One region of the Dyella sp. GSA-30 genome, then DNA from elsewhere that is predicted to be linked to it. Evidence: predicted binding sites of a transcription regulator. Region 1 holds the regulator's gene; the other holds the start of a gene.

Evidence for each region. Region 1 encodes FliA, which starts transcription of late flagellar genes. Its sites were predicted from a motif close to TAAAGTTTNNCNNNCNNNGGCCGATAA; they were not measured.
Region 2: the regulator FliA is predicted to act here: its motif matches at 1,859-1,885, upstream of motA (flagellar motor stator protein MotA).

The regions. Positions count from the first base shown of each region.
Region 1 is NZ_AP027042.1:4,990,955-4,994,362, forward strand. Features, by position in the region: gene QMG46_RS21505 (chemotaxis protein CheA) at 1-711, opposite strand, end outside; gene QMG46_RS21510 (protein phosphatase CheZ) at 726-1,367, opposite strand; gene cheY (chemotaxis response regulator CheY) at 1,364-1,771, opposite strand; gene QMG46_RS21520 (RNA polymerase sigma factor FliA) at 1,851-2,627, opposite strand; gene QMG46_RS21525 (MinD/ParA family protein) at 2,624-3,408, opposite strand, start outside.
Region 2 is NZ_AP027042.1:1,793,572-1,796,979, reverse strand. Features, by position in the region: gene motB (flagellar motor protein MotB) at 40-978, opposite strand; gene motA (flagellar motor stator protein MotA) at 978-1,832, opposite strand; gene QMG46_RS07955 (DUF2188 domain-containing protein) at 2,094-2,321, shown strand; gene QMG46_RS07950 (sigma-70 family RNA polymerase sigma factor) at 2,652-3,281, shown strand; gene QMG46_RS07945 (hypothetical protein) at 3,278-3,408, shown strand, end outside.

The DNA of each region.
Region 1 (3,408 bases):
GACACGCACGGTTTGCTCGGCCTGTACCGGAGCACGCGCAGGCGATTTCGGTGTGGGCTCAGCGACCGGCGGTGCTGCAACAGCCACCGGAGGCGGTGCCACTGCCGTGGGTGCCGCGCCCTTGCCATGCAGGCTGTCGAGCAGTGCCTCGAATTCATCGTCGCTGATTGCGGTCGATGCGGCGGGCGCGGGCGCAGGCGCCCCCGGTGCACCATTGCGGCCGTACAAACTATCCAGCAACGCCTCGAACTCGCTGTCGTCGATCGCGCCGCCTTCTTCCGTCAGTGCGGGCATCGGCGCTGCAACCGGCGCGGGTGCGGGCGCATGCGCTACGCCGCTTTGCAGGCGACGCAACAGGCTGGCAGCCGGCGCCGGCAAGGTGTCGCCTGAGCTCATCGCATCCATCTGCACGTTGAGCAGATCGAGCGCTTCGAGCAAGGCATCCATCTGCGCCGAGTCGAGCACCACTACGCCGTTGCGCGCTTCGTTGAGCAGATCCTCGGCCTGATGGCACAACTGCACCATCGGGTCGATAGCCAGGAAGCCGGCGCCGCCCTTGACGGTGTGAAACGCGCGAAAGACCGCATTGAGCAGTTCGGCATCGCGCGGCGACGCTTCCAGCTCAACCAGCTGTTCGCTCAAGCGTTGCAGCAACTCCCTGGCTTCGACCAGGAAGTCATCGCGCAGCTCATCGTCCAAGGGTGAAGACATCCGCTTGAGTTCCTTTAGAAACCGAATTCGCTAAGCAGACGATCAGCCTCGTCCTGGCTGTTGACCTTGGCCGCTGCAGCAGGCGCTTCGCCACCAGCCAATGCACCGGTGAGGCGAACCAGTTCCAGCAGGGACGATTCCACGCTACCGATAAAATGCGCGACCTTCTTGATGCGCTGACCGGAAAGATCCTGCCAGGACTGCGCTAGCACCATGTCGTTCAGACCATCGCGACTCGCGGCGGCAAATTCACGCGCCTGACGCGCCAGCACGGCACCGGCTTCGTTCTCGTCGCTCCACGCGAGGATTTCGATCGCGTTGGCTTCCAGCGCTTCGGCCTGCGGACGCATGCGTTCGGCGAAATCGAGGCTGCGATGCGCGGCCTGCGAACTCATTTCCAGTACATCGAGCAGGTTCTTGCGCGCATCGGCGACGCTATCGGGTACGCCTTCCAATGCCAGGTCGCTGCCGAGGCGGCGTACCGCTTCGTGCAGGTCGCGCGCCAGCAGGCCCAAGGCGCGGAACAGATGCTGTTCACGCTGGCGTGCCAGCGCATCGAGCGCCAGTTCGAAATCGGCGCGGTCGGCACTGTTGAGCAGCTGCTGCAGCTCGGTCGGCAAGGCGGTCTCGGAAAGTAGCAACGAAGAGGTGCTCATGCGGTGGCTCCTTGCGCGGCGAGCCGCTCGAAGATTTTGTCGAGTTTTTCTTTCAGCGTGGCCGCGGTGAACGGCTTGACGATGTAGCCGTTCACGCCAGCCTGCGCGGCGGCGATGATCTGGTCGCGGTTGTTTTCCGCCGTCACCATCAGCACCGGCATGCCCTTCAACGAGGGCTCGGCGCGGATCGCGCGCAACAGGTCGATGCCGGTCATGTTGGGCATGTTCCAGTCGGTCACGACCAGGTCGAACGGCATCTCGCGCAGCATCGTCATGGCGTTATTGCCATCTTCGGCCTCCTGGATCAGCGGGTTGGAGAAACCCAGCTCGACCAGCAGGTTGCGCACGATGCGCCGCATGGTGGAAAAGTCGTCGACCACCAGGATTTTCATGTTCTTGTCCAACGGGAGGGCTCCGGCTTGTAGGTTGGGAACGGGGAATAAGGAACAGGGAACGGAAAAGAAGGTTGCGGATAGCTGGAGGTCAGCGGCGGCGCTCGACCCTCCCCGCTCCCCGTTCCCCATTTCCGGCGCCATCGCGCCAACCGGACATCCGTGCCCGTAACCGCACCAGCGCCTGGCCGTGGATCTGGCACACGCGCGATTCAGTAACGCCGAGCACGGCGCCGATTTCTTTCAGGTTCAATTCCTGTTCGTAGTACAGCGACATCACCAGCTGCTCGCGTTCGGGCAGGCCGGAGATCGAGTCGATCAGGGCCTCGCGCATGCCTTCCTGTTCGACGCGATCCTGCGGCTCCAGGCCATCCTGATCGACCACGTCCAGCGCAGCGCCGCCTTCGTCGTCATCCGGCGCGGTGAGGCTGAGCAGACGCGCGCTGGTCGCGTCGGCGAGAATCTGGTGGTACTCCTGCGCGGTGATGCCCATGCGCCGGATCACCTCGGCATCGATGGCATCAGCGCCGGTTTCGTTTTCGATCTGACGCACCACTTCGGTGACTTCGCGCAACTTGCGATGTACCGAGCGCGGCGTCCAGTCGGTCTTGCGCAACTCGTCGAGCATGGCGCCGCGGATGCGGATGCCGGCATAGGTCTCGAAGCTGGCCGAGCGATCGGTGGCGTAATTACGTGCGGCCTCGAGCAGGCCGATCATGCCCGCCTGCACCAGATCGTCCACGTCCACGCTCGACGGCAAACGCCCCATCAGGTGATAGGCGATACGCCGCACCAGAGGCGCGTGCTGACGCACCATGTCTTCGGTGCTCTCGCGTTGCAGTTGCAGATATTCGGAAGCCACGCTCATCTCGCCCACCCATCCCCTGCCAGGCTTGGCTCCAACGCCGCCTGACCACCAAAGAAGGCAATCCGGTCGTGGTTGGGGTACTCGGGTTCACCCCATGTATCGACCGCACCTGCCAATTGCTTGAATCCCTGTGCCGACCGGCTGCCCGGGGCGGCATCGACCACCGCGCACTGGCGCCGGATCGCCCGGCGCAGGTACTCGTCGTGCGGGATCATCCCCATGAAGTCGAGCGCGACGTCGAGGAACCGGTCGCTGACCCGAGAAAGCTTTTCATACAAGTGCTTAGCCTCGCCGGCATGGCGCACCATATTGGCCACCACGCGGTAGCGGCGTACCCCGAAGTCGCGGCTGAGCACCTTGATCAGGGCGTAGGCATCGGTCAGCGAGGCCGGCTCGTCACAGACCACCAGGATGACGTCGTCGGCCGCGGCCGCGAACATGGCCACGCTGTCGGAGACGCCCGCGGCGGTATCGACCAGCAGGTATTGGGGCGGGCGCACCAGTTCGTCGAAGGCGCGGATCACCGCCGCATGCTCGCCATTGCTCAGCTGGGCCAGGCGCCGCGCGCCCGAACCGGCCGGAATGATCTTCAGGCCATGCGGCGCAGTCACCGCCAGCTCGTCCAGCGTGCAGCTGCCGTCGAGCAGGTGACCGATATGCCGCGACGGCGTCAGGCCGAGCAGCACGTCGACATTGGCCAGGCCCATGTCCGCGTCGAGCAGCATGGTCTCGTGCCCAGCCATCGACAGCGCCATGCCCAGATTCACCGCGACGGTGGATT
Region 2 (3,408 bases), 2.3 Mb from region 1:
GGTCCCATCATGTGAATCTTCAAGCCAATGGACTGAGCCTTAATGCCCGACCGAAGCCACCAGCGAGACACCCGGCGCCACCGTGCGCGGCTGCATCTCCTGCTGCAACGCCGCCTTGGCGGCCTCGTCGGTCATCACGACGATACTGATGCGGCGATTGGAAGGATCGTCCGGGTGGGCGCGATCGAACGGCACGGCTTCGGCCAGGCCCACCACGCGGGTGACCTTTTCCGAGGGCATGCCACCATCGAGCAAGGCACGACGCGCCGCATTGGCGCGGTCGGCCGATAGCTCCCAGTTACCGTAATGCGCAGGGCCGCCGGTCATGCTGTATGGCGTGGAGTCGGTGTGGCCGGAGATGCTGATGTGGTTGGGCACCTGGTCGATAAAGCTGGCCAATTCGTTGAGGATTTCCACCGTATAGGGCTTGAGTGTCGCGCTGCCGGTGTCGAACATGGGGCGGTTCTGCTTGTCAACAATCTGGATGCGCAGGCCTTCGGCCGTGATATCGAGCAGCAGCTGATCCTTGAACGGCGCCAATGCCTGGCTGCGATCGAGCGCGGCGTTGAGGTCCTTGCGCAACTCGTCCAGGCGCGCCTTGTCGCGTTCTTGCGCGAGCTTGACGTCATCGACCGTGGGCGATTTGCCGGGGGTGGCCTGACGTACGTCCTTGCCCTCACCCTTGGGCAGATCCATCGAGCCACCGAGCTTGATCATGCTGGAGCTGGGACCGCCCGGCCCCATCACACCGGGAACGGCACGCATGGAGGAGCCCGCCGTCATCGAGGGGTTCTTGAAGTAATCGGCAATCGCGGCTTTTTGTTCGCGCGAACCCACGCCGAGAATCCACATGACGAGGAAGAACGCCATCATCGCGGTGACAAAGTCGGCATAGGCGACTTTCCATGCACCGCCATGATGGCCGTGTTTCGGCTTTTTTCGTCGCTTGACGATAATGATCGGCTGATCGTCGCTCATCAGCGCGCAGCCTTCAGATGACCTTCCAGGCTCTGGAATGTGGGCCGCGTCCTGGACGAAAGCGACTTGCGGCCGAACTCCACCGCGATCATCGGGTTGTAACCGCGCAAGCTGGCCATCAGCGCCACCTTGACGCATTCGAACGCACGGCCGTCTTCCTGCACGCGCGCCTCCATGGCGGCAGCGAGCGGACCGATGAAGCCGTAGCTGAGCAAGATGCCCAGGAAGGTACCGACCAGGGCGCCGGCAATGTGCTCGCCGATGCGTGAAGTATCCCCACCCAGCTGCGACATGGTCGTGACGATACCGAGCACGGCCGCCACGATGCCGAAGCCGGGCATGGCATCGGCGACCTTGGCTACAGCAAGACTCGGCGCTTCGGCCTCGGCATGGTGCGTTTCGATTTCGACGTCGAGCAGCGCTTCGAGCTCGTGCGCGTTCATATTGCCGCCGACGATCAAACGCAGGCAGTCGGTGAGAAAGTCGATCAGATGATGCTCACGAATCAGCCGCGGATAGGCCGAAAAGACCGGACTGGAGGCTGGGTCTTCGATATGTTCCTCCAACGCCAGCAGCCCTTCCTTGCGCATGACGCTGAACAGATCGTAGAGCAGCGAAAGCAGGTCGACATAATCCTGCTTGCCATAAGTGGGCCCCTTGAACAGGCCGAGCACACCGGCAAAGCTCGCTTTCAGCACCGATGGCGGATTGGCGACCACAAATGCCCCCAGCGCACCACCGATGATGATGAGCACCTCATAGGGTTGCCACAGCGCGAGCAAGCTGCCATGGGACAGCACAAAGCCGCCGATCACGCTGACCAGCACAACGATCGATCCAATAATGACAAACATGGGTCCGCCCCGTTCCGTTATGGGATGTATCGGCCCGGCAGGCGTGAAATTGAGGAGAAATATCGCGGCGGAGGGCGCCTTGGCATATGACGGCAAACCTGCGCGCGACGCTTTTTTGGCGCCAGCGCCGAGATGCAGGCCTACACTCAAAATCGGACTGCCCCGAATCCGTTTTGATACCGATGTGAACAGCATGGTTATACGACCGCGACGCTTTGTACGCAGTCGCAGCCGCAATCTCTTGCGCGAAAGGACACCGCCATGCTGATTATCGACATCCCCTTCGCGCCCGACCGCGGCGCCCATTGGACCATAGCGATTGGACGAGAGCGCCGACGATCCTTTGCGAGCCGACAGGATGCGATCCAGTTCGCCGCAGATGAGGCCGAGCGTATCCAGCGGATCGAGAATCGGTCTGTCGTCATCAATATCGAAGGGGCTGATGGCTTGTGGCGACCGTTTCGGACGTCGTTGGAGTCGATTACTTAGAAAGCCCCGCTTGAATAACCTCAACCCCTATCGTCATCCCGGCGCAGGCCGGGACCCAGTGACTGTGTGATCGGTTATCGCGAGAGCCAACAAGCATTCGCTCTATCGCGAAAGCCGGGAATCGATGCCACTGGGTCCCGGCCTGCGCCGGGATGACGACTAGGGAGGGTTTTCCGAACCCCCGTTGCGCCGACGCTAGCTCCTGCCTTCCCGATTTTGGCAAATAACCCCTTTTCCCGATTTCCAGCGAATATGGAGGATCGGATTTCAGGAAAGGGAAGCATGTCGGGGACAGCCACCTATTTATGGATACCGCCTCAGAGGGGCGCCATGGAAGGCCTTCCATGGCGATGGTTGAACGAGGCCTTGGGCGATAAAGAGCAAGCCGCCGCCGTTGCGCTGAGTGACGAGGCCTGCATGCAACGCTACCGGCAGGGCGACGACCAGACGTTTCGCCTGCTTTATCAGCGCTATCGGGAAAAGCTGCATCGCTATGTCTTACGTCTGTCCACACGCGAAAGCGAAGCTGAAGAAGTGTTTCAGGAGGTCTGGATCGCGGTCATCCGCAGCCGCGACAGCTACGACAGTTCCGCATCGTTTGCGACCTGGCTTTTTTCGATTGCGCATCGTCGCGCCGCCGATCGCTGGCGTGCGTTGAGCCGGCATGCACCCGATGGCTTGAATGCCACGGACGATCTCGATAATGCACTTCCGCTGTCAGCTAACGACGCCATAGCCACACCGGAGCGCGAATGGCAAAGCCAGTCACTGGGCAACGCGCTGCTCGATGCCATCGGCAAACTTCCGTTGCCGCAGCGCGAGGCCTTTTTAATGAAGGCCGAGGGCGAGCTGAGCCTGGACGAGATCGCGCTCGCTACCGGCACCCATCGCGAAACGGTGAAAAGCCGGCTGCGCTATGCGCAGAAGCGTCTGCGTGAGGTCATGATGCCATGGCGATGAACGAGGACACCGACGATACGTCGCTGGACGAAGCCATTGCGCTTTACAAGCGCCATGCGAGAGAGGCGCCCGAAGCCATGGTCGACACGCGCATCTTGCGCATCGCCCTGAACAGCAACCGCCAGCG